DNA from 3 places in the Paenibacillus sp. FSL R5-0475 genome. Region 2 is predicted to be linked to each of the others. Evidence: riboswitches for the same ligand, from Rfam matches in the RefSeq annotation. Region 2 holds a riboswitch; each other region holds the start of a gene.
What was found. Region 2 has a riboswitch for cyclic di-AMP ahead of MKX41_RS20065 (alpha/beta fold hydrolase). Riboswitches for the same ligand answer to the same signal wherever they lie in the genome.

Region 1 (10,934 bases), 1.1 Mb from region 2:
AGTGAACGATGTAGCTAAAGGGAAATTCGAGCCTCCACTTAAGGTAACTAGCCGGGATGAATTAGGGCAACTGGCACTACGAATCAACGCTATGACGGCTCATCTCATGCAGCGCACTAATCGACTCAAACAGACACTGGAAGAGAACCGAGCAGTTAAGGAGCATTTGGAATCGGTTATTAATGGAACCTCTGATGCGATACATACCATCGATATGGACGGCCGAATTACTAGTACGAACAGAGCCTTCGAAGAGCTGTATGGATGGAGTGCCAAAGAGGTGCTAGGGAATAAGCCTTACCTTGTGCCTGCGACAGCGCTTAAGCAGGAGGAAGAGCGGCTTGATGCGTTAAAGAGTGGTGCGGTTCTACCACCAATTGAAACCGTAAGACTTAAACGTGATGGAACAATTGTTGAAGTTAGTGTTAGTACCTCAGTGATTCGTGATGAAGACGGGTACCCACATTCCTTTATTCACGTCTCACGTGATATGACGGAACGTAACCGAATGGAGGAACTGCTTAGACGCTCTGAGAAGCTGACTACAGTTGGCCAATTAGCCGCGGGAGTAGCCCATGAGATTCGTAATCCTCTTACGACGCTAAAAGGATTTCTGCAGCTTCAACAAGAAAAGCAGATTTTGGTCCCCCTCCATATTGAACTGATGTTGTCCGAGCTCGAGCGGATTAATCTGATCGTAAGTGAATTTTTGATTTTGGCCAAGCCTCAAGCTGTTCATTTTCAGGAAAAAGATGTGCGGGATATCCTTGGTGATGTGGTTTCTCTATTAGACAGTCAAGCTCATTTGTTTGGGATTCAGTTTAGTGCGACATTCTCTGAATATCCATCCACCGTACATTGTGAAGTGAACCAGCTAAAGCAGGTGTTTATTAACATCGTCAAAAATGCTATTGAAGCTATGCCTGATGGTGGTGTGATTTCAATGGAGTTAAGAAATACCTTGGATTCTGTCTTCATTCTTATTTCAGATCAAGGCGAAGGAATTCCTAAGGATATGCTGCCTAAGCTGGGTGAGCCCTTCTTCACCAATAAGGAGTCGGGAACAGGCTTAGGGCTAATGATTAGCCAACGTATTATTCAGGCTCATAAGGGTCATTTGGAAATACAAAGTGAAGTGGGTCAAGGGACAACTGTTATGATCAAGCTGCCTGCAGCTGGTACGGATACCCCTTGGCTTAATATTAAGGATGAACGGAGTGAAGGACAACGTGAGAATTAATAAATTCATCAGTGAGACAGGGTACTGTTCACGCCGTGAAGCAGATAAGCTGGTGGAAGGTGGTAGAGTTACGATCAACGGAGAACCTGCTGTGCTTGGCAGTCAGGCCGTTCCAGGCGATGATGTGAGAATAGATGGTGTTGCGCTTGAAACATCAAGCCAGACGGTTTACATTGCGTTAAACAAGCCAGTGGGTATCACTTCAACTACAGAGCAGCATATTAAGGGGAATATTGTTGATTTTGTAGGTCATCATGAGCGAATCTTCCCGATTGGGCGACTCGATAAGGATTCAGAAGGATTGATTTTGCTTACCAACGATGGGGACATCGTTAACAAGATTTTACGGTCCGAAGGTCGGCATGAAAAAGAGTATGTTGTTACTGTAGACAGACCGATTACGCCATCATTTATTACCGGCATGTCCAGTGGCGTAAAGATATTAGGTGAGAAGACGCTACCTTGTGAGGTCACTCGTATTACAGAGCGTGTATTCCGTATTATTTTGACGGAGGGTAAGAATCGTCAGATCCGCCGTATGTGCAGCGCTTTTGGCTACGAGGTTAGAAAGCTTCAACGCATTCGGATTATGAATATTCGTCTAGGGGCATTACAAACAGGAGAATGGCGTGAGCTGTCTGCTGAAGAGAAGCAAGAACTTGGAGCTACACTGAACTACGAACTTCTATAACTTAGAAAAGCCTAGATTTGAATACAATGTATCAAAAAAGAGCTGTTCCATCGGTCTAAGACCTTGGGACAGCTCTTTATGTTTGTAATAGGATAACCATTATTCATCGGAAGGAGCAATACCTGAGAACTCTTTGGTTTCTTGATATTTACGAATAATGGATACTTCAACCCGGCGGTTCTTACTTCGTCCAACAGCTGTTGTATTTTCAGAAATGGGGTGGTATTCCCCGTATCCAATCGCACTAAATTTCCGTGGATTCAGGTTCGTATTTGTTAGCAAGATCTTCATGAACTGAAGGGCGCGATCGGCGCTCAGGTCCCAGTTGGAAGAATAGTCGCTATTAGAGATAGGGATATTATCGGTATGTCCTTGCACGACTACGTCATAATCCGGGAATTGCTGCAGCATGGTTGAGATGGACTTTGCTAATTGCCGAGAATCATCTTTAACTACTGCCTGTCCGGATGCGAACAACGCGTTATCACTTATCGTAATCATAAGCTGGGATTGATTGAGCTTAGTACTGAGTAGATCGGTAAGGCCGTTCTTGCTGATATATTGATCAAACTGCTTCTTAAGCTTCTCTAAATCCTCTTGTTCCTTTTGCCGCAGCTTAGCCATTTCTGTTTGTTCATTTTTCTTGGTTACTGATTTATCCATTTGATCATTTTTTCCTAAATCCTCTTGACTCTTAGATGGCATTGCCGCCCGCTCTTCAAGAACACCTGTACCGCCATTAAGAGCAGAACTGAAGGCTTGACTCATCTCTTCGAATTTTTTGGCATCCGTTGCACTCATAGAATACATTACGATGAACAAGGCTACCAGAAGGGTCATAAGATCAGAATAAGGCAGTAGCCACGATTCATCGGCGTGTTCTTCATGCTCTTCGTGTCGTCTAGTCTTTTTGCTCACCCGATCCACTCTCCTTCTCATCATTTAACTTAGCTCGTTCCGAAGGTGTCAGGAAGACAGCAAGCTTCTGATTGATGGCAATAGTGGATACACCGGATTGTATGGACAAAAGACCTTCGACCATCATCATTCGAACTTCAATTTCACGTTTGGAAAGTCGTTTTAGCTTATTGGCAATAGGATGCCATAATACGTAACCTGTAAAGATACCGAGTAGTGTTGCGATGAAGGCAGCCCCGATTGCTGCAGCCAATTTGTTCATATCACTCATATCAGCCAGAGCGGCTATAAGTCCGATAACGGCCCCGAGTACGCCAAGTGTAGGAGCATACATACCTGCTTGTGAGAAAATGAGTGCGCCTGCTTTATGTCTATCCTCTGTGGCGTGGATGTCCTCCATGAGAACATCGCGGACAAAATCCTGATCATTTCCATCAATAATCATCCGCATGCCATTTCTGAGGAAGTTATCTTCTATTTCATCGACTTTCGACTCAAGAGCCAGCAGACCTTCACGCCGTGTAATAGAAGCCCACTCCATGAACATAGTAATTAATTCGGATTTACTGATTAATTTCTTTTTGACAAAAATCATTTTAAACAGACTTGGAATCTTCTTGACCTCCGAGAACGGAAAGGCCATAAAGATGGAAGCTGCCGTACCCACTAAGATAATAACGTAAGCAGCAGGTGTGGCTAAAGCGTGAAGAGGAGCGTGCTTGAGGATCATACCCCAAATAACTGCAACTAGACCAAAAATTAAACCAAGTATTGTTGAAATTTCCATTATGCACCTCGTCCATGAGATTATAAGATGTGTTCCGACAAAGCCGCGTATATCATCCTTGAAACAGCGGCAAGGCACTCTGTTCGAAACCGAATAACGTATATTCTTATTTATCGACATCATTCCGTTTTTTGTGAAGTCATTTTTTCGGCTATAATGGATAAGGTAAGTAATTATTCATCTGTGGAGAAAACGGAGTGATACATGTGGGTGTAAAGCATGGTAGAGATTACGGTGAAATCCTAACGGATTTGACTGAGGCTGTCGGAAGAATTTCCGATGGGTACTTATTTTTTGAAATGGATCCAGAAGAGTGGCAAGAATTGCCGCAGGAATCCAAGATGGAGGTATGGGAGGCACTGGCTGAGGATCTTTTCTTCGCGCTGGGTAATGAACCTATGATTGAGGTGGGGAGCGGCGTTATCATCTACGATAAGGACACGCACCGCATTAATATTTTAGTCGGAGAAGAGGATTTAGCCTCTGTTGTTTTGATTTAAGAAGAGGGGGCGGCGGGGCGTAATTTGCCCGTAGTTAGTAGCCCGTGTTAAAATTGGTGTAGCCGAGTTATAATCGCTGGGATTCTTGAATACATTTAATCGAAAATATTGCCTTTATCCTGGCACATCCCTTGGACCTCAGAAGCTAAGGGATGTTTTGTTTAACGAATATGACGAGTAAAGGGACCTGCGGATTTTACTGCAATTTTTAGTAAGGGAGGAAACGAATTGTTATTTACGGAAGAAGAACTGCGTGAGCAGATCAGCAAGCTGGAAGGTTGGAAGCTGGAAGAGAATACCATGGTGCGAAAATATATGTTCAGCCAATATATGAAGGGTATTGCTTTCGTTGATGAAGTAGCCACCATTTCAGAAGCCTTTGATCACCATCCACATATTACGATTAATTATAAGACAGTGACTTTACGACTGAAATCAAATGAGGAAGACGGTATTACAGCTCTAGATATTCGAGAGGCACATGAATTTAATGAAGCCTTTGAGAAAAATCGTTAGTGTCACCCAAACTCATAAATAAACGCCCGTGCGCAGATAGTGAACTATCTTCTGGCACGGGCGTTTTTAGTTGCTTAGGTAGTAGTTACTGTTACTTTTTCTCTGAGAGCCAGAGGGCGACGTTTGCAATCTCCTCAGGGGCTAGCTTTTCTTTAAAGGAAGGCATTTGACCGCGTCCTTTAGTGACGATACTGTAGATTTCTTCAGCATCATGCTGACCGCCTTCATTTTGAAGACTGGGTCCAACTCCACCTTGAAGCTGATCGCCGTGACAGGTGATACAGCTGGCTTTCACGGTTGCTTCGGCCTTTGCCGCATCCAATTGGACTTCCGGCATCGTCGGTTTATTCTGTTCAGCTACCTCTTCTTTACCTGGAAGTGTAAACATAAGTACTACCGCAAAGGCACAGGCGGCAAAAAACAAACCGCTCATGATCCATTTCTGCATCCCAGTTCGTCCCTTCTATGTAAGCTGCTCCCTACATTATAGCTCAAGGTGAAGCGTTATCATAGGGTTTGTGACAAAAAAATGAACGATAATGCCATCAAATCATTGAAAAATATGGAATTTAATATTATTTATCATAGACCATGCAATAAAAAGGTTTGTTTCCTGTGGGGGTTAGGCGCTCATACGTATCGGTAATCGTAAATCCACACTTTTGGTAAGTTCGGATCGCCCGCTGGTTCCAGGTCAATACCTCTAGATCAATCTCACGCTCAGGATAACGAAGCAAGGCTGATTGCACGATTGCATCCATGAATATTTTTCCTAGACCTTGACCGCATAGATCAGGGCGCATGCCAATCCCCAAGCGAACAATACCTTCCATTGGAAACAACTGCGCGAATCCACACAAAATCCCTTGCCCATTTAATATGGAGACATATTGCTCATTCCGTAGCTGCGGGTCACCGAACTCGATTCCAAGAGCCTGCATTTGCTCCCACGGCATCCAGCCGTAAATATTATAAGGGGCAGTGTAATCCCAGTTGCAAATCTCTTCCGCGTGACTGGTCTCCATAGGCGCTACATGAAAAGTAACAGAGGGATTTATCATAAGGTCAAGGACCTCCTTTCACGGGGGGGGACTTAAAATGTCTTATATTTCTAGCTTAAAATACTTATGGTCCTTATAAGGACATCGAAGGCGTTTATGCTTGTAACTAATTATATACAAAAAGAGGCATGGTCGACTCAGAAATTTATGAAGATTATTGTTTTACAAATTCTGAGAGGGGTAAATACTAAATAAGACAAAAAACAAGCTCTTCCCCAAGAATCAACATCTTGGAAAAGAGCCTATGTACGATTTACTTATTGAACATCATCATTATCTTCTGTCTCAGAAGCAACAGAATGATAAGCATCTGTGCTCATAATTCGTTTAGCACCGATGTAGCGTTTCACGTAGTAGCTATCACTCAGGGAGCTAATCGTTACACCGCGTGAGGAAGATGCGTGTGCAAACTTGCCTTCACCGACATAAATACCGACATGGGAGACACCCTTACCACTTGTATTGAAGAATACAAGATCTCCAGATCTTAAATCATCTTGGGAGATAGCAGTACCCATTTGATACTGGGAACCTGATTGGTGTGGTAGGTTTATACCAATTTTATCAAATACATACATTGTAAATCCGGAGCAATCAAATCCATTTGTGGAGATGCCGCCGGATACGTACTTAGTTCCGATGGTCTTGTCGATCACTTTATCCATTTTGGAATCCGCGAAAGCGCTTCCTGCTCCGATGGTGAAAATAATGGAAAAGCTAAGTACTGCTGCTGCTAGCTTCTTCTTCAAAAGTTTATACCCCTTCCGGATGCCTACGAGGTTAGCTTAAGGGTTCGGTTGAAGGTCCCCTATGACCCCTCTAAAAATGGAGGTCAATTCACCCAAAGTTGGTTCCCCCGTTTTCCTAATAGTTAGGAAACTCGGCTGATACTGTTGATTAGGAATAGCTTGTAATCAATACATGACAAAACCTTTGTAAATAACAACTTAATGATTACAAAAATGTTACTAAAATCTTACTGCAGTTATTGTAACAAACAGAGTGCCGCTTGGCAATCGTTTTTAACATAATCATGCAGAAAAATTCGTTTTTTTAAAGACAAAATGCATATGTAAGCGATAATATTAAACTAATTTTTATATTTATTGAAATTTTTATCAAATAAAAGTGTTTAAAGTCCGTTCTAGAGGTGTAAAGAATATAATAAGGCAAAAGAAAACCTGGATTCGATTAAGTCAATAATCAAACCCAGGTCTATATAATGTAATTGTGAGGTTATAGTTGTGGGGAAGTATTAATCGTAGGCTATAGCTTGATATGAGGAAGTACTCATTACTCTTTTAGCACCAACGTAGCGATTGGCCCAGTAGGACTGGCTAAGTGAAGTGATGGTCACGCCATATGAAGATGATGATTGTGCGAATTTTCCGTTTCCAACATAAATGCCGACATGGGATACGCCGTTGCCCAATGTGTTAAAGAAAACTAGGTCACCTGAACGCAATTTGCTTTTGGCTACAGGAGTTCCAACATTATATTGAGCTTTTGAAGTACGGGGCAAAGAAAGACCCACCTTCTTGAATACATACGTAGTAAATCCAGAACAGTCAAACCCGGCAGTGTTAGTGCCTCCGGTTTTATAGGCAACTCCAATTGTCTTTGAAATAACACTGTCCATCTTAGAATCTGCAAAGGCACTTCCTCCACCAATAGAGAACGCCATCACAAGTCCTAGCGCCGCAGCGACGCATGCTTTTCTTAAATTCTTCAAAAAAATTGTACCCCTTCCAATGCCTGTGAGGTTAGCTTAAGGATTCGGTAGAAGGTTCCCCTATGATCACTGCAAAGCGAGATCAATTCACCCAAAATATGGTTCCCCCACTTCCCGGTGCAAGGAATTCGGCGTTTTATGCACCAGATAGTGACTTATCGACATGACTACGACAAATACATGAAGTTATGTAGAAATCGTTTCAAATGATTACAAACTTGTTACCAATGGAACAGGACTTATTGTAACAAAGTCTTTACGATTTTGCAAATCCTCATAATTTGTCTATAACGCGAAAGAGTCCCAGCTCCTGATTTAGGAACCGGGACTCTTATATTATGTTCTGTAATGCTTCAAATTATTGTGGAAATGCTTTACTGTGCCATAGATGATATTGAGCTGAAATTCCCCACATTTTGAAGAGTGTTGAGGGCAGTGATGAAAGTTGACGAATAAGAAGTGCTGGTAGGCCAGGACAGAAGATACCCGTTATTCCGCACACTAGCAAAAGGATCAGGCCTGCTGCACCAAGTATGATTGAAATTCCTATTGCCGGAATCAGCGACTTCAAGCAAATGAATAAGGAGGAGAACATCCCCGTGCCGCTGGTATACCCAAACTGCATATATAGAAGGAACAGGCGCACGATAAAGATGTATATAAGCCATGCCAATACGTATGGAACTAGATGAAGTAACAAAGAGTAGTTCAGAAAGGAGGACAAGAATAGCCCGTACATTTTTGGAGCAAGCCAGTATAACGGAAGTAGAGCCAGCGCCCATTCGATTAGACTGAAGATAAACACTGGAAATCCATAAAGCTTCATACCTGGAAAAAAGAACAGGCCACGCTCTCCTTTTCGCTCCTGATGGAGTTCATGCAGTAATCCTGCCCTTATGAAGGGGGAGAGTAGCAGTCGTAAGACAACAAGCCCTAGGAACATCCATAACCAAGTACGTATCGCAGGATCTGTGTTCAAGCTGAACTGCCCTTCGACATAATAGAGTAGTCTGCCCATTCCGCTGCCCCCAGCGTCTTTATCTGGATAACGTAGTAGAATTGGAACGATAGCAGATCGGATGAAGCCGTACATAAAGTAGCCCCAGAGCAGTCGGTAGATGAAGAGCAGAATCAGAATATAAAATTGCTCCTTCATGCTTTGCCAGCCGCGGGTTATCGATGTTCTCACAATCATTCACCTCACCAGACAAGAGTTCCGAGCACGGTTTCAACTAGTTTAGTTACACTTAATGTCCAGCGGGAGAGCGTTTTGGGCTCTATTTCCGCCAGTCTGAAGTTATTAAGATGTTTGTTTTCTAACAGAATGGTATGCTCAGGATCAACCTCAGCAGAGAGCAGAAGCTTATCGCTTAACAATTGGAAGGTAGTCTCTGCTCCTTCACCGCTCCAGAACCGCTCTGTAGCAGAGCCATCGGCGAATGTGAATTTAATGGGAACGTCAACGTAATGGCTCCCTTTGTTTGTAATCTTTACTATGGATTCATAGCTCTGAGCATCGCTGTTGCCATTCTTTTTAATCGTAATCGTATCTACTGAGAAATCAGGAGCACCACCACCATAAATATAATCTTCGAAATAAGGCTGCCATGATTTTTTGGTTACCTTCTCAATGACTTTTTGAAAGTCAGACGTAGTGGGGTGCTGGAAACGGAATTTACGTGCGTAAGTGGACATGATGCTGTTCATTGCCTTAGTGCCTACTTGGCGTTCAATATCCTTAAGTACTAGCTTTCCGCGAATATACACATTCCGGCTATAGGATTCTGCCCCGGCATATTTCCATGTTTCTAAATTTAGCGGCTCTGATTTGGTCACCAAGCTGGACTGAAGAGGGAGATTCGTTTTGATGCCATATTCTTGCTCCATGAGTCTGTCTTCAGCATAAGAAGTGAAGCTTTCATCTAGCCAAGCCTCTTCGAATTCATTGCTGGCTACCATGCCGTAAAAGTATTGATGGCCAATTTCATGAACGACGGTTCTTTCAAGTGAGGTGTCAGGAGATGAGTCTGTGGCTCCAAACGCTGTAATGAGTGTTGGATACTCCATTCCTCCAGCCCCATTCCCCTCCTTAGGCGGAACGATAATAGACAGAGTCGAGTAGGGATAAGGACCATACCATTTGCTGAAGTAGGTCAGAGCTGCCTTAGCGGCCTGAAGGTATCGTTCCTTTAAGTCTTTGTGTAATGGATCGAGATAGACCTTAATCCGTACACCAGGCACTTCTGGCGTAGAGAAGGCTTCTTCGGCTACTGTAAAATCAGGGGATGCCGCCCACGCAAAGTCATGGACATCGTCAGCGTAGAACTGATATATTTTCTGATCTTGCTTTAGCTTGGCATTCTTCACAGGAAATCCGGTCGCAGCTACCGTGTAGTCGGAAGGAACCGCAATCGTTACATTAAAGATGCCAAAATCGCTGTAAAACTCAGAGGTGCCGTGGTACTGATGCAAATCCCAGCCTTCCTCCTTAACCCCACGTGTGCCCATAGGCTCGTATACACTAAGTTTAGGGAACCATTGCCCAGCCATCACGAAATTGCCGGATGCGCCCATACGGGCAAATATTTTGGGGAGCTGAACCTCGTACTGGAGTTTAAGCGTGACACTTTCTCCACCATTAACCGGCTGTGGGAGATGTACCTTTAGGAGTGTCTTATCGTTGACGTTACCATCATCGGGTTGTACAAATTGCACTCTTTGCATTAGTGATGTTCCTTCTGTTGTGCGCAAATCGGTTAAAGTCATACTTCCGAAGCCATTCTCTGGCATGGTGTCACCTCTGAGCGTTCCTCCGGACTCCTTCATAAAGGTAGTATCTGGTGAAGCAAAAGCATTTGGATACATATGGAAATATAGATCACTTACCGGTTTTACACCGGGGTGTGTCCAGGTTACCGTCTCAGAAGCGATTAAGGTTTCTGTATCAGGAACAAGCTGAACATCGATGTGATACTCGACAACTCGTTGACTTAATGCCTCTTCTGCTGGAACGGGGGCGCTATCAGGCAGTGTCTGCTGTGGTGCAGCTGCAGGAGCTGTGCCGCTTGAGGACTTGGCCTCTTTTGAAACAAAGCTAGTAACAGAAGATGTGGAGTTATCCCCCGAATAGACCCATATGCCTCCTAATAGCACGAGGGTGGCCAGGGTCGCAAAGATGATGATGTACCTTAATGACAGTGACTTCATAGTGTGATTCCTCCCGTGACAAGCATCTACGGGATGTATATGTTTGCAATCGCCGCATTATTAGCTAAAATTAAATTATTCGTAAGAGGAAGGGTGTGCACTCGTGGACAACATACAACCGGAAGGCAAGAAACAGATTGCCTTAAATATTGTGAATGCCAAAAGTAAACATAAAGGCTTTGGAGCGGGCTCTATAGAGCTCAATAACGTATCGCCTGTCATTATTGATGGCGGTGAAGCAGTCATTGATATTGGTGCCATGCATGCCAAGAGTAAGGTTGA
Region 2 (10,934 bases):
ACTGGACATAAAAGGCTTTAAACAAGCTGTGGGCTTGGCCTCTCGCAGTTTTCGTGAGATGCGCATCGCTCCAGAGGTTGTGAAGAAGATCGTTATTCATATTATGTATAAGATCGTTGAGTTTACTTCGAAAGCTAGTGAAGTTCAGGTATCCTCCTTGTTAACCCAAATAACAATCCCCGAAATGCGGGACTCGATGATGAAGTTGAACGATTTAATGCGTAATCTTTTATCATGTGGTGAGGCGAGTATTGATATTCTTCTAAAAGAACAAATCCAAAAATCACAGGGGATTGTACAGGAAATCAACAACTATATTGAAGCGCATTATCACGAAAATCTTACAATTAAAAAGCTGTCGGAGGTATTCTTCCTGCATCCAGTGTATCTGGGACAATTATTGATCAAGAAGAATGGCATTCATTTTAATGAGCAGCTGCATGACCTCCGGATTAAGGAATCTGCGCGTTTACTTCAACACAATAAGCTGAAAAACTGTGAGATCGCCGAGAAAGTAGGGTATTCCAATTATAGTCAGTTTCTCAAACAATTTGAAAAGAAGATGAAGATGAGCCCTAATGAATTTAAACATACGAATACCTAAACTTTTTGGGGGTACACCTTTAGTTCTGGTGTATTATCAATGGCATCATCACCTCTATAATTTAACTTGTAAGGGCTTACAATATGGTTACACCAACAAAATATGGAGGTGCTTTATGGGGGGCAAGTCAATATCAAAGTTCAAACTTAGTCTGATTGCTGTGTTATCCCTAAGTTTTGCTCTAGCAGGGTGCGGTGGAAATAACAGCGGTAATACTGCTAAGGGGGAAAACAAACCGGCAGAAACAACAGCTGCAACTGCAGCTGGAACCGATGACAAGAAGGTAGAGCCTTTTGAAGTTAGTATCTTTCTTGGAGAAGCAGGTCAGCAACCCACACCAGATAACAAAATTTACAAGATGATCAAAGAAAAAACAGGCGCATCATTCAATTTTGAATTCTTGGCTGGAGACCTTAAACAGAAGCTTGGCGTTATGATTGCCGGTTCGGATTATCCAGATCTGATGAGTTCCAATACCCAACTGACGGCAGCAGGTGCATTTATTCCTCTCGAGGACTTAATTGAAGAACACGCTCCGAATTTGAAAGCGCATTACGCAGCTTACTGGAACATGATGAAGGATCCCAATGATGGACACATTTATACACTTCCAAACTATGGTGCGTACAATGGTGAGATGAATACAACCTATTACTCTGGCCCAGCTTTCTGGATTCAGAAAGCTGTACTTAAAGATGCCGGTTATCCAACGGTTAAAACTTTGGACGAGTATTTCGATCTTATCGTGAAATATAAAGAGAAAAATCCAACCATTGATGGTCAACCAACAATTGGGTTTGAGATTCATAACAAAGACTGGAGAAACTGGGGATTGTTTAACGCTCCTCAGCATCTGATCGGTCATCCTAATGATGGCGGAGTAGTAGTTAAGGATAACGTAGCAGAAATCTTTGCGGATAAAGACTATGCAAAGCAGTACTATAAAAAACTTAATGATATGAATGCGTTGGGTATTATTGATAAAGAAGCATTTGTAATGGATTATGACCAATATTTAGCTAAATTGTCTAGCGGAGCCGTACTGGGAATGTTTGATCAGCACTGGAACTTTGGTAAAGCAGAAGATTCACTCAAGACACAAGGGAAAGATATGAGCACTTATGTAGGTCTGCCTCTTGTGTATGATACTAACACCAAAGATTATTATCTGGATCGTCCTGCTCTTAACTTGAATAATGGATTCGGGATTACTGTCAATGCTAAGGATCCAGTGAGAATCCTTAAACTTATGGACACATTGATTCAAGAAGATTGGCAAAGAACCCTCACTTGGGGGATTGAAGGCGAAGATTATCAAGTGGTAGACGGTCGCTTTATAAGAAACCAGGAGCAACGGGATAACGCAGTTGATGCTACATGGAAGCTAAGTAACAAAGCAGAAGCTTGGTATGCTACCGCTCCGAAAATGCAAGGGTACTTTGCAGACGGTAACTCAACGGATGCGGCAGCCCAACCAGAAGAATATAAAGCAGGGTTGGAAGCGTATGACAAGGAAGTTCTTGACGCATATGGATTCAACAGTTATGTAGATTTCTTCAGTAAGCCTGGACCGAACCCAGTGGCTTATCCTGCTTGGTCGATAGATCTTGTTGAAAATTCTCCAGCAAAAATTGCCGATACGAAGATGGGAGAAGTTAAGACCAAGTACCTGCCAAAAGCAATCTTGGCTAGCCCTTCCGATTTCGATAAAGTTTGGACTGAATTTGTTGGAGAACTTCATAAAGCGGATATTAAAGCTTACGAAGACAGAATCAATGAACAGCTTAAATGGAGATTTGATACTTGGAGTGTTAAATAGTTAGAGCTTGCTTAAAAATCAGAAAGTGGTGGCTTATTAGCCAACCACTTTCTGAAATATATGGATGATGTGGGGAGAAAATATATGGATGAGATTTTAACGGGAAAAAAAGTTAACCGGCATCCTAAAAGAAAAAAGAAGCAACCGATTACTATGACCTTGATTAAGAATCAGAAACAGCTGATTTGGATGTCAGTTCCATTGCTGCTGTATATTGTACTATTTGCGTACGTACCTGTTTGGGGATGGACAATGGCTTTTCAGGATTATAAACCAGCTAAGGCATTTGGCGAACAGACATGGGTCGGCTTGAAACATTTCAAGTTTCTATTTACGGATGATACCTTTTTAAGGGTACTACGAAACACACTGGCTATGGGATTAATTAATTTCTTTCTAGGATTTATAACCGCGATAACATTGGCCTTACTTCTTAATGAAATCAAAAATGTATTTTGGAAAAGAACCGTGCAGACCATATCCTACCTACCTCACTTTCTTTCCTGGATTATTGTAACAGGGATTGTAGGTGTCTCCCTCTCGGTTAACGACGGGATTATCAACATCGTGCTCATGAAATTACATCTTATCGATTCACCAATCCTTTGGTTGAGTGAAGGGAAGTATTTCTGGGGTATTGTGGGTGCTTCAACCGTCTGGAAAGAGGTTGGATGGAGTACAATCATCTACTTGGCTGCTATGGCTTCTATAGATCCAGCTTTATATGAGGCTGCTGAGATTGATGGGGCTAACCGGTACAAAAAAATGTTCAATGTAACATTGCCGGGAATTAAACCAACCATTGTAATCCTGATGATAATGTCCATAGGACATGTACTGGATGTCGGGTTTGAGGTTCCGTACTTGTTAGGGAACGGGCTTACTGTAGACTGGTCGGATACGATTGATATATTTGTATTGAAATACGGGATTGGGCAAGGGAATTACTCCTTAGCCACTGCGGGAGGCATATTTAAAACAGTCGTAAGTGTAACGTTGCTGCTTTTAGCTAACTGGACTTCGAAGCGGCTAGGGGAAGAGAGGCTGTTATAATCATGGAAAAAACTCAATTAATACCTCAGAAATCTCCAAAAAGTAATAGTAGAAAACGTATGAGAATTATAGGGATCGAACCAGTAGTGTTCGGTACCTTCAATACTATCTTTATGTTATGTCTAGTCATTGTTACCTTGTATCCATTCTTGAATACTATAGCAGTTTCCTTAAATGAGGGGAATGATACCATCCGCGGAGGCATTTATCTATTGCCTAGGGAGTGGACTATACAGAACTACAAAGCCGTTTTTGCCTCTGGTACAATTATTCCTGCTTTTTGGATTTCGGTAGCACGAACAGTGATATCTACGATCCTGAATCTATTTTTAACCACAATGCTTGCTTATACTTTAAGCCGGAAAGAATATGTTTTCCGCAAGCAGATTACCTTTGTTTTCGTTCTAACCATGTATTTTAATGCGGGTCTGATTCCAAACTATTTCCTAATTAAGGATCTTCATTTGCTAAACTCGTTTTGGGTATATGTAATACCAACTATGATAAGTGCATTTAATATGATCGTCATCCGTACTTATATTGGTAGCTTACATGAAAGTCTTATGGAATCCGCGAGAATCGACGGTGCCGGGGAATTCAAGATTTTTATGAAAGTAGTCTTCCCTTTATGTAAACCTGTTCTTGCTACCATTGCCCTTTTTGTCGCGGTAGGTGCATGGAACTCATGGTTTGATGCTTTTATCTACACCTCTTCCCGCCAGCACTTGAGTACATTGCAGTATGAATTAATGAAACTAATACAATCTAGTATGAATGCGAACAGTAGCGCAAGTGTAGCTAACGGGGCAGGGGTAACTGCAGAGTCAGCGGGGTCAATGGTTACTCCAAAGTCCATTCGTGCAGCCGTTACTATCGTTGCTTCGGTTCCAATTTTGCTAGTTTATCCATTTATGCAAAAGTACTTTGTAGTTGGAATGAATGTGGGAAGCGTGAAGGAATAAGCAGTTTGCAATCACTATTAAGGAATAGGAAGGTTGTTTGTTAAATTATGACCCAATCTCCGATCACATACACGAACCCAATACTTCCAGGTTTTTATCCAGATCCTAGTATCACTCGAGCAGGGGATGATTTCTACTTGGTGTGTAGCTCCTTCGAATATTTTCCTGGGGTGCCTATCTTTCACAGCCAGGACTTGATTCACTGGACACAAATTGGTCATGTATTAGATCGTGTAAGTCAGCTAGATACACGTAAGAGCAAAAGCTCTGGAGGTATATTTGCTCCAACCATCCGGTATCATGAAGGAACGTTTTACATGATAACGACCGAAATACACGGGAAGGGGAATTTCTATGTTACGGCCACGGACCCAGCGGGTCCGTGGTCAGACCCGATTAGTATTCCTTATGGAGGAATTGACCCTTCCCTAATGTTTGATGAGGATGGAAAGGTATATGTAACCACTCAGCAGGGAGCAGATTATGATTCCCACGCTATTCAATATGAGATAGACATTGCTACAGGAGCAGAATTAACAGAACCTGTTGTCATCTGGACTGGGGATGGTGGACCTTGGACGGAAGGACCACATTTGTACAAAATTAACGGAATGTATTATATCATGTCTGCTTCAGGCGGCACGGCAAAGGAACACCGAGAAATTATCGGTCGTTCTTCCTCCCCTTACGGTCCTTTTGAAAGATTAGAACAACCGATATTGACCCATCGCGGGACTGATAGTCCCATTCAGTATCTAGGACATGCTGATCTGATCGAAGATCGTAACGGGGATTGGTGGGCCGTATTCCTTGGAGTACGTCTAGTAGATTCCAATTATACAGTGCTAGGAAGAGAGACCTTTCTTGCCCCTGTAACGTGGAATGAAGACGGATGGCCGATGATTGATAATAACGAAGATATCGTAGGAGTGGATATGAAGGTTCCGCGTGTACCGGGTCAATCACCAAAGCCTGCGCTAAGCGGAAGGTATGACTTTGAAGACGATGTATTACCGTTCGCAATGACCTTTCTTCGTAATCCCGCTGAGGCAAGCTGGTCTCTAAATGAACGCCCGGGATGGTTATCTCTTTGGGGTCAATCTAAGGGTCTCAGTGATATAGGACAGGTGGCCTTTATAGGAAGAAGACAGCAGCATACTTCAGCAGAATGGAGTACATTACTGGATTTTAACCCTACCGTGGACGGTGAAGAGGCTGGACTTTGTGCTAGATTGGATGAGCATGCACATTATGAGGTTGGCTTGGTGCAAAAAGATGGCCACAGAGTCATTGCAGCACAATTAACTATTGATGGAATAACCCGTGTAGAAGCAGAAGTACCAATTACAGCTGAGCGAATTTATCTGAAAATACAGGCGGAGCTTACCGAATATACCTTATTGTTCTCCTTGGATGGGCAGGAATGGAATAAGCTATCTACAGCGGCAGCATACCCATTATCCCCACAGGCCGTAAAAGGAAATGGATTTACAGGTGTTCTTGTTGGCTTATATGCGACAGGTCATGGTAAAGTAGCTGAGGTACCTGCCCACTTTGATTGGTTCGATTATCGGTCATAATGAATAGCGTTTGTTAGGAGGGAACTTGTTGAGACAAGCTAGTGATTTTACAGAGCCTGCACTAAAGACAGTGTTCGCAGAGGATTTCAAGATTGGCGCAGCCGTCAACCCATTAACTATCCAATCACAGGAGCATTTGCTTGCTTATCATTTCAACAGTATTACCGCTGAGAACGAGATGAAATTTGAAAGTCTGCATCCACTTGAGGACACTTATAACTTTAGGGCAGCAGACCATCTGGTTGCCTTCGCCAGGGAACATCATATGGCGATGCGCGGACATACCTTGATTTGGCACAACCAGACAACGGACTGGCTGTTTGAGGATAAGGGCGGAGGACCTGTAAGCAAAGAGATTCTGCTTGCACGAGTCAAATCACATATTCAGACCGTTGTAGGACGTTATAAGGATGATATTTATGCTTGGGATGTTGTCAATGAAGTTATAGCCGATGAAGGAGAAGAGCTTCTTCGCCATTCGAAGTGGCTCGACATTGTTGGCCCGGATTTTATCGCCAAAGCGTTTGAATTCGCCAATGAAGCTGACCCTAAGGCATTATTATTCTACAATGACTATAACGAATCCCATCCATTAAAGCGTGACAAAATCTATAAACTGGTGAAGTCGCTATTGGAACAAGGCGTGCCGATCCATGGCGTCGGATTGCAGGCACACTGGAATTTATACGATCCTAGTCTGGATGATATTCGTGCAGCGATCGAAAAATATGCATCGTTAGGACTTCAGCTCCAACTGACAGAGCTGGATGTATCCATGTTCCGTTTCGATGATAGACGAATGGACTTAAAGACAGTACCTGCTGAGCTGCTCGAGCTTCAAGCAGATCGATATGAAGCGATGTTCGCACTGCTGAGAGAATACCGGGACGTGATTAGTTCGGTTACGTTCTGGGGAGCAGCGGATGACTATACCTGGCTGGATGATTTCCCTGTTCGTGGGCGGAAGAACTGGCCGTTCCTATTCGATGAAGGGCATAAGCCGAAGCCAGCTTTCCATCGAATTATCACCTCTGCCACGAAATCATAGAGTGGGCAAGCTGCTCAAATAATGAACTGTGAACCCGTCCTTATATCGATTAAGGGCGGGTTATTTATACGTTGATAGATTAGTAGAATAGATCTCAAAGGGCGGATTAAAGTGAGCGTGACAATTAGAACGATTCTGGAAGATTTAATAGGAGCTATGGAACAGATAGATGGGACTGTGGATACTCTTAAGCCGGGGAATCCAAAAATGGTGATTACAGGGATGGTTACGGCATTTTGCGCTACGCAATATGTTGTAGAACGAACGATTGCTATGAACGCCAATTTGTTGATCACACATGAAGGTGTGTTTTACAGTCATCATGAGACGAGCAAGTGGTTAAAGGATGACCCTGTGTCTCGCGCGAAACGGAGTTTGATTGAGCGTTCTGAACTGGCTATTTTTCGTTATCATGATTATTGGCATCGGCATCAACCGGATGGGATCATGGTGGGCTTGCTACGAGAGCTTGAATGGTCAGCCTATGTGGTTGAGCAGCAATCCACTGCTACAATCCTATCGATTCCAGCTATGACGGTAAGTGAAGCGGCTCTGTATATAAAAAGAAAGCTAGGCATCTCCTATGTACGTGCTGCCGGAGACCTATCCCAGATATGCAGACATGTGGGGATATTAGTAGGTTACAGAGGAGGTGGGACGATGGCTATTCCTCTTTTTAATCAGCACAATCTTGATTTAATTATTGCTGGCGAGGGCCCCGAATGGGAAACTCCAGAATATGTGAGGGATGCTGTCCACCAAGGCAGATCAAAAGCGCTGATTATGTTAGGTCATGCGGAAAGTGAAGCTCCAGGAATGAAATATTTAGCTGAAGTTCTGGCACATAAATACCCAATTATTCCCACTTATTTTATTGCTGAACAACCGGTCTATCAGCTGGTTTAATTCGTATAAACCGAAATGAAGAATAAATTTGCATATTATGGAGAAAATGATTGGAAACCAGGTCACTGAGAAAGGAGTGCTTCAATGGAAATTCCTTTGGAGGCTGATGAAGTGTTAAGTCGTATCAAAAAGCTTCAAACCGATGGAAGCTCGATCAGCAAAAAACAAGTGAAGCAAAGCGATCCTGATCTTATGAGAAGTGCGCTGTTCTTTTTTCCGAGCTGGGAGCATGCATTGAAAAACGCCGATCTGTTGTAGCCATATGATTGTATAACGAAGCCGAGTGGTTCAGGGATTGATTTCTGATGGCCGCTCGGCTTTTTTTAGATATATTGAGTAAACAAGAGTAAAAGAAAGAGAAAACGAAGTGTATGCTCAATATGAAATGAAAAGCATGGCTTTCAACATTATTTTGCCCACGGCTCAACTTTACAAGAAACCTTACACGGAGTATGATTCATCACATAACTGACAATTACATAAGAAGTCCGCTTAATTTCCGTTAAGGAAAGCGGGGGAACCAACAACTGGGAACCAGTGTAACAATCGGTACTAGTTATGGGGTGAATCCTGTTCCAGGTGCATAAATGCATCCATGCAGGTAGGGCAACTCTCACTGCCCGAATCCGACAGCTAACCTCGTAAGCGTATGGAGAGAGGATGAATGGCGTATTTGATGATGAATAGCCACAGAGAATCCCTCTGTGGTTTTTTGCTGCGTTAAAAAGCAGATATAGTTGTAGAACCTATCTATGAAAGAGGTGTTAACTTTGCCTATTGCTAAACTGAATGGAACTTCGCTCTATTACGAAATCAATGGAACAGGGACTCCGGTTGTGTTTATCCATGGACATGGATTAACACATAGTATGTTCAAGCCACAATTAGAGTATTTTTCTGATAAATATAAAGTGATTCTGTGTGATTTACGGGGGAATGGCAAATCAGGTGAATTACTGCAGGCCCCAAACGAGATTATTGAAACCCAATGTCTAGATATAATAATGCTATTAAATGATTTGGGTATTCGTGAGGCTGTTTTTGTTGGGAGTGCCTATGGGGGGCTCGTCGTTCAGCATATTGCGAAACAATATCCAGAGCGAGTAAAAGCGATTGTTGTCGCGGATAGCTTTTGTAGAAGTCAGGCGTCAACGATAATCGGTAAAATCCAGCTTATGGCTGCTTATTGTAGCTGGTTAATGTATTACGCTCCAAGTGAGCTTGTACTGCCTTCGATTCGTATGATGTACCGGGAACGCTGGAATCTGGCTTATAACGAGATTAGAAGAGGACTTCTCGATAAACGTCCACGGGAATTGTATCGGCAAAGGCTGGCTACGAGCCATGTGGATTACACTAGATGCTTAAAGTCTTTTAAGCGTCCCGCCTTATGTATTGTAGGTGACTTTAGTGAATTTGGAGTTAATTGTATGAAGGATATGGTGTCTCAGCTGCCACATGCTCAGTTAGTGATCATCCCTAACGCATTAGATCCTAGTAATCTGTGTCAGCCGGAGAAATTTAATGCTATACTTCAGCGGTTTTTGGAGAAACAGCAGGAAACTCAGCAGATTAGTTGATCTTAGTGGTAAGTGAGAAATGAGGGGCGTCCCATAGCCGGGGAGTATGTACTGGCTACGGGGCGTTCTTCTGTATGTCTGTATTTTGTACAATGCTGTCTACTGATGTAAGATTAAAGATATTCGATATTAACTATCTAAAGGAGCTGAGTCATGATGTCTCAAGCCGAAACCATAAAATTGACCTCATTATCTTCAAAAGGGGGCTGCGGCTGCAAAATCGGTCCCGCCGATCTCATGCAGGTTATTCGCAGTCTACCACCAACCGTTCCTAATCCGGATCTACTTGTAGGTCTGGATACCAGTGATGACGCTGGGGTATATCGATTAAGTGATGATCTAGCGTTAGTGCAAACTGTTGATTTTTTCACGCCGATCGTGGACGACCCTTATTCCTTTGGGCAAATTGCAGCAGCTAATGCGTTAAGTGATATTTATGCTATGGGCGGCAAGCCGCTTACAGTGCTTAATATTGTGGCCTTCCCTATTTCTGTTTTGGACAAAAGCATTCTCGGTGACATTTTGCGCGGTGCAGCAGAAAAAGTGCAGGAAGCAGGAGCAACGCTTGTGGGCGGACATTCCATCGACGATAAAGAGCCTAAATTTGGATTGGCCGTTACGGGCCTTGTGCATCCGGACAAAGTAAGAACGAATGCAGGTGCGCAGGCAGGAGACAAGCTGATTTTGACTAAACCTATCGGTGTGGGCATCTTAACGACTTCTATTAAAAAGGATCAGCTATCCCCAGAAGAAACTACACGCCTTACGACAGTCATGTCTACACTGAATAAAAAAGCGGCAGAAATCATGGAGCCCTATGATGTACATGCTTGTACAGATGTTACCGGATTCGGGTTGCTTGGACATGCCTCGGAAATGGCAAAAGGGAGCAATCACGGACTGATTATTCGTCAAGGCGATGTACCGATGCTGCCAAGAGTAAGAGAGCTCGCGGAGCAGGGCTTTGTTCCAGGCGGCACTAAGAATAACTTTGCTCATTTGGAGGGCAGTATTCTTTATCCGGAAGAGATGGACCAATTAAGCCGCTATATTCTGTGTGATGCTGTGACTTCCGGTGGATTGCTGATCTCTGTTGCTCCTGAACAAAGTGAGGATTTGCTAAAAGAGTTAGTAGATGCAGGTGTAGAAGCAGCATTGATCGGAGAGGTAACGGAAGAGCATCCGGGTCAGATTGCAGTTATAGCTGCGCAATAACGCTGGAGTTCAGCTTAGAGGCGACCTAAGAAGTTAGCCACCAGAGGAGAGAGCGCATTGTTTCAGGATATTACATTGGAAGAACTAAGAGTGTTAAAGAATAAGAAGCAGATCACCGTTATCGACGTTCGATCTCCTTCTGAATATAAAGATGCAACGCTGCCGGA
Region 3 (10,934 bases), 1.6 Mb from region 2:
GCAATCGGCCGCAAGGTCACTACTACAATCAAGAAAATCAGCGTCAGACTGATCAAAAGCGTATTTAGCGCAATTTCATTCGGTGTCTTCTGACGTTTCGCCCCTTCAACAAGAGAGATCATTCGATCTAGAAACGACTCACCAGGATCACTTGTAATTCTGACTTTAATCTCATCACTGACGACCCGTGTACCGCCTGTAACGGAGCCAAAGTCCCCACCAGCCTCCTTGATTACAGGTGCAGATTCACCTGTAATCGCTGATTCATCTACGGAAGCCAGCCCTTCAATCACCTCACCGTCACCAGGGATGAGTTCTCCCTGACTGACAATGACGATATCTCCTTTACGCAGCTCGGAGGAAGAGACTGTCTTCACCGCTCCTCCAACCAGTTTGTTAGCTGTGATATCTTGTTTTGTTTTCTTGAGCGAATCGGCTTGGGCTTTCCCCCGGCCTTCTGCCAGTGCTTCAGCGAAGTTCGCAAACAGCACTGTAAACAGCAGAATGAACAACACTGTGATATTGAAGCCTATCGATTGCTCTGCATTAAAATATCCAGGAGCCAGCACCATGAGGAGGACAATGATCGTACCGACCTCTACCACGAACATGACGGGATTTTTGATTAGCGTTACTGGGTTAAGCTTTATAAAACTATCCTTTACAGCGCTAAGGAGTATGGGTCCCGTCAGCAGCTTTTTTCTTTTTACAGTACTCATCTTATTCTCCCTCTTCCTACCGTAAGGTTAGATATTCTGCAATGGGGCCGAGTACAATGACCGGCAGGAACGTCAACGCACCGATAATCACTACTGTACCAATCAGAATTCCCGTAAACAGTCCATTGTCTGTGCGGAACGTGCCAATCGTCTCAGGAACCGGCTTCTTCTTAAGCAGAGAACCTGCTACCGCCAGCATTGCAATGATAGAGACATAACGACCTAGCAGCATGACAATCCCGGTTGTGACATTCCAAAAAGTTGTATTGTCTGCAAGCCCTTCAAATCCTGAACCATTGTTCGCGGCAGAAGAGACATATTCATATAACACTTGGCTGAGTCCATGGAATCCAGTGTTCGTAATCGCCCCTTGCCCCAAATCGGTCAGGAACGCAGCTGCGGTTGGCACAAGGATAATGAACGGATGCACAAGGATCGCTATGGCAATCAGCTTCATCTCCTTGGCCTCTATTTTCCGTCCGAGGAACTCCGGTGTCCTGCCGACCATGAGACCGCACAGGAAGACACCCAGAATCGCATACATCAGCATATTGATCAGTCCGACACCTTTACCACCGAAGACATTGTTGAGCATCATCAGTGCAAGAGGCGTAATGCCTCCCAGCGGCGTCAGCGTATCATGCATATTGTTAACACTACCTGTCGTAGCTGCGGTTGTTACTGAAGTAAACAAGGAAGACTGCGGTATGCCGAAGCGCACCTCTTTACCTTCCATACTACCTTGTGAAGATTCTATTCCTAGTGCATTGATCGCCGGATTGCCTTTCGATTCAGCATAGAAGTTTAGGCTTAATAGCAGAACAAACAAGGTCATCATTGCGGTAAAAATTACCCAGCCCTGACGCTTGTTCTTGGCAAACAATCCGTACATATAAGGGAGCGAAGCTGGCAGCATCCACATAGAGAGAATCTCTAGCACGTTCGTAAGTGGATTAGGGTTCTCAAAAGGATGCGATGAATTGGCTCCGAAGAAGCCGCCACCATTGGTGCCCAAATGCTTGATCGATTCCAGAGAAGCTACTGGACCGATAGCAATTTGTTGCGTTTGCCCCTCTAGTGTAGTGACTTCAAGCGATGGTTTGAGTGTTTGCGGCACATGTAGTCCTACCAGTACCAATGAAACCAGCAGAGCTAGAGGAATGAATACACGAATATGTGCTTTAACGAAATCCTCGAAGAAGTTCCCGACTGATTTCCGTCCTGTGATCCCTCTGACAAAGGCAACCGCAACAGAAAATCCGCTCGCTGCAGACGTGAACATCATCATCGTGATGACAGCCATTTGTGAAAAATACGAAAGTCCCGTCTCCCCGCTGTAATGCTGCAGGTTTGTATTAGTCATAAAACTAATCACCGTATTGAACGAAAGCGTCTGTTCCATATCCGCAATTCCATTCGGATTTAGCGGTAAACCCCGCTGCAATCGAAGAAAGATATAGCTGAAAGTAACCAGTACGATATTCGTTAAAACAAAGCTGAGCGCATACTTCTTCCAGGACATACCGTCACGTTTTTTCAGGCCGATCAGCTTAAAAATTCCTTTTTCCATACCTCCAAACCATCGATCCGTACGGTTCGGTTCATTAGAAAACACATAATATAAATACGTGCCCATCGGCTTAACCAGCAAGATGAGAATTACGATTACAGTAACAATTTGCAAAATGCCCATGAATGCCCCTCCTTAAAATTTCTCCGGATGAATCAATGCATAAACCAGATATATAAACAGCAGTAGGGTAACAGCGATTACTAGAATCACAGCTTATCCCTCCCCGTATCCTCAACTACACCTGCACACCAGCGCATAAATCCATAAAACAACCCGTAAATTACAGCTAACGAAGCCACCATATACAGATCCATCATATCTTCCGCACTCCTTCTTTTATCCTTAATGAGGTGATCTATCTACCAGAAAATCAGCATCACCGCTGTGGGAATAGATTACATAACTCGCGCCAAGTCTTTTATAGACCAATCTAGGATTTATTGAGCTTGTAATTACAAAAATCGGCTGTGTCGTCCAGGTACGGCACATCTGAATGTAACGGCAGCATAACGTAAAGCTGCTCTCGAACAGATATACCCGGCCTACCGGAAACGGCGGGCGAAACCAAGTATTCTGATGGCGGGTATCAACTAGAATAACTTGTTCAATCCCCATCTCTTCGAGTAGGGCCTTCTCAGGCAAGTTGTTGGTCAATCCGGCCATCTTAATGCCTCTGAATTTTAGAAGCTTAATAAAATGTTCGCCTGCCTTCGTTGGCGCACATACCAGTACATATTCATTCTGATCTGTCATCTCTTATTCTCCTCAAATGCTTTGCTTGTAAGATCAGAGCTTGATCACCCTGGTCTTGAAAGAAAAGCTACCGCTAATGATGAATATAACGACCTCTTCGTGAGGTTTTCCATAAATGCTTTGCTTAAAAAAGCACAGCAAAAAGCCACAAAGGATTCTCCTCTGTGGCTCGCTAGCGGTCACATTGCACTCATCCTCTCTCCATACGCTTACGAGGTTAGCTGTCGGATTCGGGCGGTGAGAGTCGCCCTACCTGTATAGATGCGAGCTCACTGGCATCTTCTACAGGATTCACCCCATAACCGGCTTCCGACTCTCACATCGTCTGCCGATTGTTGGTTCCCCCGCTTTCCTTATCGGAAATTAAGCGGATCAAATATTCGATTGTTGTTGAAACAGGAGTAATCATACCCTTATGCAGGAAGTATTGTAAAACCTGATTGATGCCAAAATAATGCAAATTAAAAACTATTTTCGCATTGGATAGCGCTTACTTGATATCCAATCTCTCTATATCTCTTGTTTACTCGAGTTTCAATCCATTAGCGAAAAACGGTCATACCATGTGATTTTATTCACCACAATTAGTGAAATCACCAAAAATCGCCTTTATAAGAAAGGGAACAAGAAAGCGAGATTAAGCGAGGAAGCAGCCCGATAACTCGCAATAAATACCTATTTGGTTCCCTTTTTCGTCGTAGTAGGCAGGATTTGGTTTAAATTGCGCTCAAAAGAACACTTTCTGTTTTTACAGAAACACCTTGAAAAGAGTATGATTCGGGTTGAATCTATTTCACAAAATACATTCAACGCTGAGTTCCTGCATTTGCAGGGAACGGGGGAACCATCAGGCCACATGGCCTACTTGGGGTGAATCCGAAGGAGACTGTTCAAGTCTCACATAGGTAGGGCGACTCTCACCGTCCGAATCCGACAGCTAACCTCGTAAGCGTAAAGAGAGAGACCCTTGATCCGCCACGCTTTGGCACAGGTGTGTGTATACCTGTATTCCAAAACCGCAGCAGAGGTCCTCCTCTTGCTGCGGTTTTTGCGTTACCTGAATCTATAGGGTGATAGCATGCTGGACGGGGTGAAAGGAATGAAACACTATTATTGGGGAACTCAGCAAGGGCTACTTGAGCCGATAAGTCTAAATTATGTTTGCTTTGGAGCGTTGTGGTTCGAAGAGGATCATCACAGAACTATTATCGGCTATGCTTTTGGTCAGAAGCAGATTGAATCACTTCGTCATTTCAGCAGCCCATCTACCTGTGAATACTGTATGGACCGAACAGTTATATACGAAATATATAAAAATATCCGAGAAAAGCAACAGCTGCAGGATTGGTCAGCACACCAACGTTTTCCGTGGCTCACCGCTTTTAAGGAACCGTGGAAAGACGTTGCAGTCGGTTGGTACGTAATGAGATCCCGCAACACCTTTCCCTTACATTTATCCGTTATACGCAAACAGAAATTCCGACTATGGCTGGAGCATGCCGCAGTCTGTGAGAATGAAGCTGAAATGCTCGCCTGTATAGAGAAGGCTAACGTCATTCACCATGTAAATCTTAAGCTTTTGGAAACCTAAGGAGGAGAAATCTGTCATGGACCAGCGAAGACTATCTCGCATAGAAGTATTCGTCTTTGATTCACCAGAGCCTATTCACTATGGAATGGAGGCTGATCAAGACAGCCGTTATGGCATCCTGAAACTTACCTGTAAAGGAGGTAGCAGCTGGGGGGCATGTCTTATCTCTGCCAATACCAAAACTTTCGACCTTATTAAATGGAGTTCTTTTCTCAGAATGATATACCATTGCCGGCTAGAGGAAGCGATAGATAAAGTACGTACCCATGGTTCAGAGTGGGATCAGACTCAGTTTGAGCTAGTGCAAGGTGCTTTACAGGATTTAAAAGCCAAGTTGCAGGGTAAATCCTTGGCAGGGCACATTGAGCAAGGTCGTCTGTACAGAGCTGTCGCTGGTGGGAGAGATTCCAAAGGAGGGCGGCTATATTATAAACCATCCAGTGTAGCGCTTCAAAAACATAGTTATCCAGAACCTGATACCGCCGAGCTTATCAACAAATCCATTTCTTACTTTTCTTTATTATAAGTTCATCCCATAACCCATTCTGAAAGGATCGTGTTTATCATGCCTGACCCCTTACCTTCCGAATCACCCCGTAGAACTATATTTGCAGAGTGTGTTCAAAAGTGTACGAATGATATCTATACGCTCAGTTCCATGTTGTTACAACAATCAGTAGAAGCCGAGAAGGTTACTATCCGTACTTTTAAAGAGCTTCATAAAATATTCCGTCAAAAAAGCTTCGACAGCCAGCTATTCTCTATCGAAGCTTACCGCTCTTGTATCCGACAATGCGCCGATTATTACGCACGCCGGTCTCTTCTGTCTGCCAAGACATTGCCTTGGGAGGAACAGCTTATAAAAACGATGTGGTATGGCCTAAAGCTATCTTTACCTCAAATAAGCATCATTCTGCAAAAGAGTGTTCCTGTCCTAAAAGCACAGCTTAGGCGTGTGCGGGAGCAACTGACTGCTCAAGAGGATTTGCTGCCTAGTGGTAATCTATCCGTTGTCTAACTCCCTCAACTATCTTCCAAATAACTTTTACGATACATACACAAAAAATAAAAAAGCCACGGCATCTGCCGCGGCTTCCTTTCCCTATTTCCCTACTATTACGCTTTACTCTTACGAGCCTTTCCGTACATCCACAATCCCGCAATCATCCCCACCATGGCAATCCCAGTCAATACACCCTGAGTGAAATCCATTAAAGTGGACCCATTGGTCGAGAGCATTCTACTAACCGTAGCCAGAGATACCGAACTCATTAAAAGCATCATATTGTATTGTTCACTTTTAGTCATGATTACCACTCCTTAAAAGTTTATATGAAGCCACTTAGATCTTGTAAGCCTTCATCGCTTTTCTGATCTCTTTAATACTTGGACGTTTGCCGTACATCAATACGCCTGTGCGATAGATCTTGGCAGCCAACCATCCAAAGATGAACGTGGTAACAAGCAGGATGGCTAATGATACAATAACTTGCCAGATCGCTACTTCACCAACACCAATCCGGAGCAGCATGGTCAATGGAGAGGTGAACGGCACATAACTCGCTACCTTAACCAGCAGAGTGTCCGCATTGGAGATACTGAACAGTGGAACATAGAATGCTACGAAGCCTAACATCATAATCGGCATAACCGCTTGACCAAGATCCTCTGTACGGCTGACAATTGAACCTACAGCTGCATACATCAAGGCATAGAGGAAATAACCTAGTACATAAAGAACAATTCCATAAAGCAACAAGTTAATATTAAGCTGGCCTAAATCCAGGTCTAAATCTTTCAAAATCGTTGCATTATGCGGAAGCTTAAGATTGACAACTACCGCTGCGATAATGACGCCAATTTGTAATAATCCTACTAAGAAGACACCGATAACTTTACCGAACATTTGCGCTAAAGGTGAGGCACTTGTAATCAGAATCTCCATGATCCGTGAGCTCTTCTCTGAAGTAATCTCAGCTGCGATCATATTACCGGTCATCATGATAGACATGAAGAACAGCATAAGCATGGCGTATACAATGACGTAATTAATAGGTGGAGCGGATTCCTGCGACGCATCCTTATCTCCCGCAGTCCCATCAGGGTTGAGCTGCTGAGTAGCTATCTGTACCGGTGTTGACATAGCAGCAATCTGCTCCTGCGTCAGCTTGTCGCCAACGACGAACTGGGTGTTGACCTGCTGAAGGGCATTTTGGAGATAGATTTGTACATCGCCCTTCAATTCACCATTCTCACTATGATAAGTAACGGGTGGAAGTCCTTCACCAGTCGGTTCTGCAAAAGTAACATACCCTTCTACAGTCCCTTCATCTAAAGCTTTCTTTAGCCCCGCATCGTCGGCAGAAGTATATTGCACAACTTTTGCCTGCGGCATTCCTTCAGGTGAAGTATAAGCCTTCAACAACTCTGCAGCCTGATTTCCATCTTCCGCGATCACAGCAATTTGAGTCTCTGCGTTTGTTGTAGAATCTCCCTTAAACTGATCGATGATGTACGGAAGATTCATCCCAATGCTGAGCAGCAACACTAGAATTAACGTAGTAATCATGAATGATTTCGTTCTTACTTTATTTTTAAAGGTAAAGCCAATAATTGTCCCCATCTTATTCATGAGATTCACCCACCGCTCTGATAAAGATTTGATTTAACGTTGGTTCCTTAATTTCAAAATGCTCCACTTCACCCTGCGCCATCGCCTGCTGTAAGATACGTTGTGCTGCGCCGATCTCACTGATTGACAACAGATAACCTCGCTCCTGTCGCTGTACTGCTGTTACACCTGCAATTGATTCTAGACCGGTCACTTCGTTATCCGTACGCAACAATACTTGTTCACGAGGATATCCACTCTTAATCGTACGAATATCGCCCTGCACGACAGTATTGGAACGATCCAAAATCGTAATATTACGGCAAAGCTCTTCAACATGCTCCATCCGGTGAGTAGAGAATAAGATACTCGTTCCTTGATCACGCAATTCTTTTACCGTATCTTTCAGTAGTTCCACGTTAACAGGGTCCAAGCCACTGAAGGCTTCATCAAGGATGAGAATTTGCGGCTTATGAACGACTGCGGCGATAAAGCCCATTTTCTGCTGATTCCCTTTGGAGAGCTCTTCAATCTTCTTATTGTAGTAATCCGGAACCTCAAACCGATCGAGCCAGTAGCGAAGGCTCTTATCTGCATCACTAGCCGACATCCCGCGCAGACGTGCCAAGTAGACGATTTGATCGCTTACCTTTACCTTTGGATATAATCCTCTTTCTTCGGGCAGATAGCCCATGATTTGCTGAAGTTCGCTGTTATACGACTTTCCATTATACAAAATATTCCCGCCATCAGGGTAAATTAGGCCAAGCACCATGCGCATTGTGGTTGTTTTCCCTGCACCATTTGCCCCCAGTAATCCGTAAATTTCCCCCTTGCCTACCGTTAGGTTAATTCCGTTTACAGCGGTTTTTTCTCCATATTGCTTCATTACACTTTCCAGCTTTAAGGCTTCCATTTCTCTAGTCCCCTCTCTTGTGATCAATCAGGATAGGACGGTGTCCCTGTGTCCATAAACCCAATATTTCGTCCAATTCTAAACTGCGACTCTTGATAACCTTTACGCCCAAGTCCTGAATGCGTTTCTCGTTCTTAGAAAATTGTTCTATGATAAAAGAAGCTACACCCGGTGTATCCATGGTAAAGTTTATACCTCCCGGTAATTCCGCTGATAACTCAGCAAGCTCCTCTTCACCTGCAACCTGTACCCATACCTCGGTCCAAGTACCGAATAAACTGTCTTTCTCGGCCATACCCAGCAGTTCACCTCTATGCATAAGCATGATATAATCTGCCAACCGCCGCACCTCTTCCACAATGTGTGTAGAGATGATGATCGTAGCGTTGTTCTCATCCATATATTTAAGCAGCGTCTCGATCATAATCTTCCAGGCAAAGGGATCAAGACCTGATGAAGGTTCATCCAGTAGCAGCAGACTTGGGCGTGACGCAAGTGCTGCGGCAATTTCGAATTTCCGACGCTCACCCTTAGACATCTTAGAAAGCCTCATATGATATGGAACCTCAAAGCGATCCATTAGATCCTGAAAATACGACTCATCCCAGTTCGGATACCAATGCTGTCGAAATTGAGCGGCCTCTTCTGCATTCCAGTGGTTCTCCTCAGTAATCGACGTCTCAGGAACATAGGCAATGGTCTGCCGCAGCTCCAGAGGCAACCCGCTATCATACTTGTTCTCAAACCAATATATCTCGCCTTCCTCTGGATTGGTCAACTGCATCAGTAGATTCAGTAGCGTGCTTTTGCCAGATCCATTCTGACCTACCAGGGCTGTAATATATCCTCTTGGCAGATTCATGGTCAGCGGTCCTATCGTCTTGTTTCGCCGCTGTTTAAGTACATTCCGCAATTCTATAGCCATCTGTACCATATGAATATGCGCCCCCCTTTCATTCCTTTGCTCTATACTTGCGTTCTACAATCTCCATAAAAATCTGCTCAAGTTCATCCTTGCTGCAATGTACCGATCGGCCGATATCCACAGCACTTTCAAGTGCTTTGCCTACCGTGTCTCGTTTGTATTCTTCCATTGCTCCGTCGCCTATGTGGGATACAAAGGTACCTGTTCCTTGTCTCGTTCGCAGCAAACCTTCGTTCTCCAGATCCTGATATACGCGCCGCACTGTAATTACACTGCATTTCAGATCTCCTGCAAACTCACGAATCGAGGGCAGTAGCGTACCTTCTGTAATGACTCCGCTAATGATTAATGATCTAAGCTGAGTCTCTATCTGATGATAGAGGGGCTCTGCACTATTTTCGTTGATTTGTACCGGTATCCACATTATTTACACCTCGCCTTCCACTCTAGCGTGCTAGAGCGCAGTCCTTGCCATTCCGATTTTTTATACGAGATTGCGACTCTTCAGTCGATGTATAGTCCATTTAGAGAATAACTGCACAGATATTGTCCCCAGCAGAAGTGATCCCCACATGATCGGAGATAACAGCCCCCACTCCTTGGAATAGGAGATACTGTATAAAAACAAATTACCTCCCCCAAGTGTAACTAGGAATGATATTCCCCACGATAACACTACGATAAGCAATGTTAGCCATAGATAAGCTTTGCCGCTAAAAAGATACTCAATAAAAATATATAGACCTGAGACCATGAATCCGAAGCCGAGCCATGTAATGGCAAAAGCTATATACGAGGGAACCGCCAGCTCTGTCCGGAAATTTTCCCCTAACAAGTAAACAATACCGAAGAATAACGTACCATTTAGAATAAAGGAGCAAACTCCCTGAAGTTTTCTCCGCGATAATATTACTGCAGCTGGAATTGGTAAGGTTCTTAAGTAAACCAACATTTTTGTGTAAGAGTCTTCACTCCAATATTTCATGGAACGGCGAGAGAATGTTAATCCCAATAAGGGTATGAAGGAGAGAAATAAGAAATCCGTTATCATCGTCCGATCCTGCTCACCTAGTACGTCATTTGCTACCAGGCTAGTCATTCCACCAAGATAACACATAAAAATAACTGTTATTACGAGGGTCCCAAATATCTTTAATTTGTCTCCGCGAAAATCAGAGCGCAACATAAACCATGAATCTTTTAATGTTCTCATTAAAACTAACCTCGCTTTACAATGTCTTCAGCGTCTAGCAGAAGCAGGTGTTCATATCCCTGTGCTTACTGTATATATCTATATACACAGTATATGACCTTAATTTACCATTGTCAATCCTGTAAATGGAAAACATTCAAGTTGATTAGGAGGTATGCGCTCCCCGTCCCTTTGGAGAAGGGTTTGCACGTATGAGAAACTGATCATTATTGGGATTAACTAATCAGAGGATTAAACATTACTTATGGAGAGGCTGTATGTGAGCGAAGGACGCGGAGTGAGGTCAGCCTCATTGTTGTTTCGCCAATGGGTTGTAGGTGTAGGGCCAGTTGTTGCGGCTCGGTGGGGTGACTGAAGGGCGGGAGCGACGCCTCTGTGGGTGTGACCACTAATGGATGCGACTCCTGGGGTGTGCGGATACTACTGGGTGGTGTGAACGCTCAATCGATGAGAGGGCTCGGCGGGTGCACTGCTGAGTGGATGTGACCGCTCGGCGAGTGTAACTGCTAGTAGAAGAAACAATTAGGGAAAATCTCCCTCTAATTACTTGGATTTAGCCTGAAATCATCGTTTTTAGGGAATTCCTCCCTATAAATTCAGCCATTTCTGCGTTTTAGAGCTTAAACGGTTAAA

Region 1: linked by a shared signal. The riboswitch ahead of MKX41_RS25160 (C40 family peptidase) and the one ahead of MKX41_RS20065 (alpha/beta fold hydrolase) in region 2 are both predicted to bind cyclic di-AMP.
Region 3: linked by a shared signal. The riboswitch ahead of MKX41_RS27330 (hypothetical protein) and the one ahead of MKX41_RS20065 (alpha/beta fold hydrolase) in region 2 are both predicted to bind cyclic di-AMP.

Annotation. Positions count from the first base shown of each region.
Region 1 is NZ_JBBORK010000001.1:5,601,244-5,612,177, forward strand. It holds gene MKX41_RS25120 (ATP-binding protein) at 1-1,240, shown strand, start outside; gene rluF (23S rRNA pseudouridine(2604) synthase RluF) at 1,230-1,931, shown strand; gene motB (flagellar motor protein MotB) at 2,031-2,849, opposite strand; gene motA (flagellar motor stator protein MotA) at 2,833-3,636, opposite strand; gene MKX41_RS25140 (hypothetical protein) at 3,843-4,136, shown strand; gene MKX41_RS25145 (4a-hydroxytetrahydrobiopterin dehydratase) at 4,365-4,652, shown strand; gene MKX41_RS25150 (c-type cytochrome) at 4,744-5,100, opposite strand; gene MKX41_RS25155 (GNAT family N-acetyltransferase) at 5,228-5,713, opposite strand; gene MKX41_RS25160 (C40 family peptidase) at 5,971-6,462, opposite strand; cyclic di-AMP (ydaO/yuaA leader) riboswitch at 6,468-6,609, opposite strand; gene MKX41_RS25165 (C40 family peptidase) at 6,969-7,397, opposite strand; cyclic di-AMP (ydaO/yuaA leader) riboswitch at 7,451-7,589, opposite strand; gene MKX41_RS25170 (hypothetical protein) at 7,804-8,634, opposite strand; gene MKX41_RS25175 (M1 family metallopeptidase) at 8,646-10,652, opposite strand; gene MKX41_RS25180 (YwhD family protein) at 10,756-10,934, shown strand, end outside.
Region 2 is NZ_JBBORK010000001.1:4,494,052-4,504,985, reverse strand. It holds gene MKX41_RS20105 (response regulator transcription factor) at 1-604, shown strand, start outside; gene MKX41_RS20100 (sugar ABC transporter substrate-binding protein) at 720-2,423, shown strand; gene MKX41_RS20095 (ABC transporter permease) at 2,508-3,476, shown strand; gene MKX41_RS20090 (carbohydrate ABC transporter permease) at 3,536-4,438, shown strand; gene MKX41_RS20085 (glycoside hydrolase family 43 protein) at 4,486-6,018, shown strand; gene MKX41_RS20080 (endo-1,4-beta-xylanase) at 6,047-7,066, shown strand; gene MKX41_RS20075 (Nif3-like dinuclear metal center hexameric protein) at 7,178-7,972, shown strand; gene MKX41_RS20070 (hypothetical protein) at 8,057-8,230, shown strand; cyclic di-AMP (ydaO/yuaA leader) riboswitch at 8,452-8,636, shown strand; gene MKX41_RS20065 (alpha/beta fold hydrolase) at 8,743-9,552, shown strand; gene selD (selenide, water dikinase SelD) at 9,706-10,767, shown strand; gene mnmH (tRNA 2-selenouridine(34) synthase MnmH) at 10,825-10,934, shown strand, end outside.
Region 3 is NZ_JBBORK010000001.1:6,093,175-6,104,108, reverse strand. It holds gene kdpB (potassium-transporting ATPase subunit KdpB) at 1-719, opposite strand, end outside; gene kdpA (potassium-transporting ATPase subunit KdpA) at 736-2,412, opposite strand; gene kdpF (K(+)-transporting ATPase subunit F) at 2,425-2,502, opposite strand; gene MKX41_RS27335 (hypothetical protein) at 2,635-3,045, opposite strand; cyclic di-AMP (ydaO/yuaA leader) riboswitch at 3,236-3,425, opposite strand; cyclic di-AMP (ydaO/yuaA leader) riboswitch at 3,846-4,011, shown strand; gene MKX41_RS27330 (hypothetical protein) at 4,145-4,636, shown strand; gene MKX41_RS27325 (hypothetical protein) at 4,653-5,162, shown strand; gene MKX41_RS27320 (hypothetical protein) at 5,202-5,654, shown strand; gene MKX41_RS27315 (hypothetical protein) at 5,753-5,944, opposite strand; gene MKX41_RS27310 (ABC transporter permease) at 5,979-7,268, opposite strand; gene MKX41_RS27305 (ABC transporter ATP-binding protein) at 7,261-8,163, opposite strand; gene MKX41_RS27300 (ATP-binding cassette domain-containing protein) at 8,168-9,025, opposite strand; gene MKX41_RS27295 (GntR family transcriptional regulator) at 9,117-9,512, opposite strand; gene MKX41_RS27290 (hypothetical protein) at 9,573-10,301, opposite strand.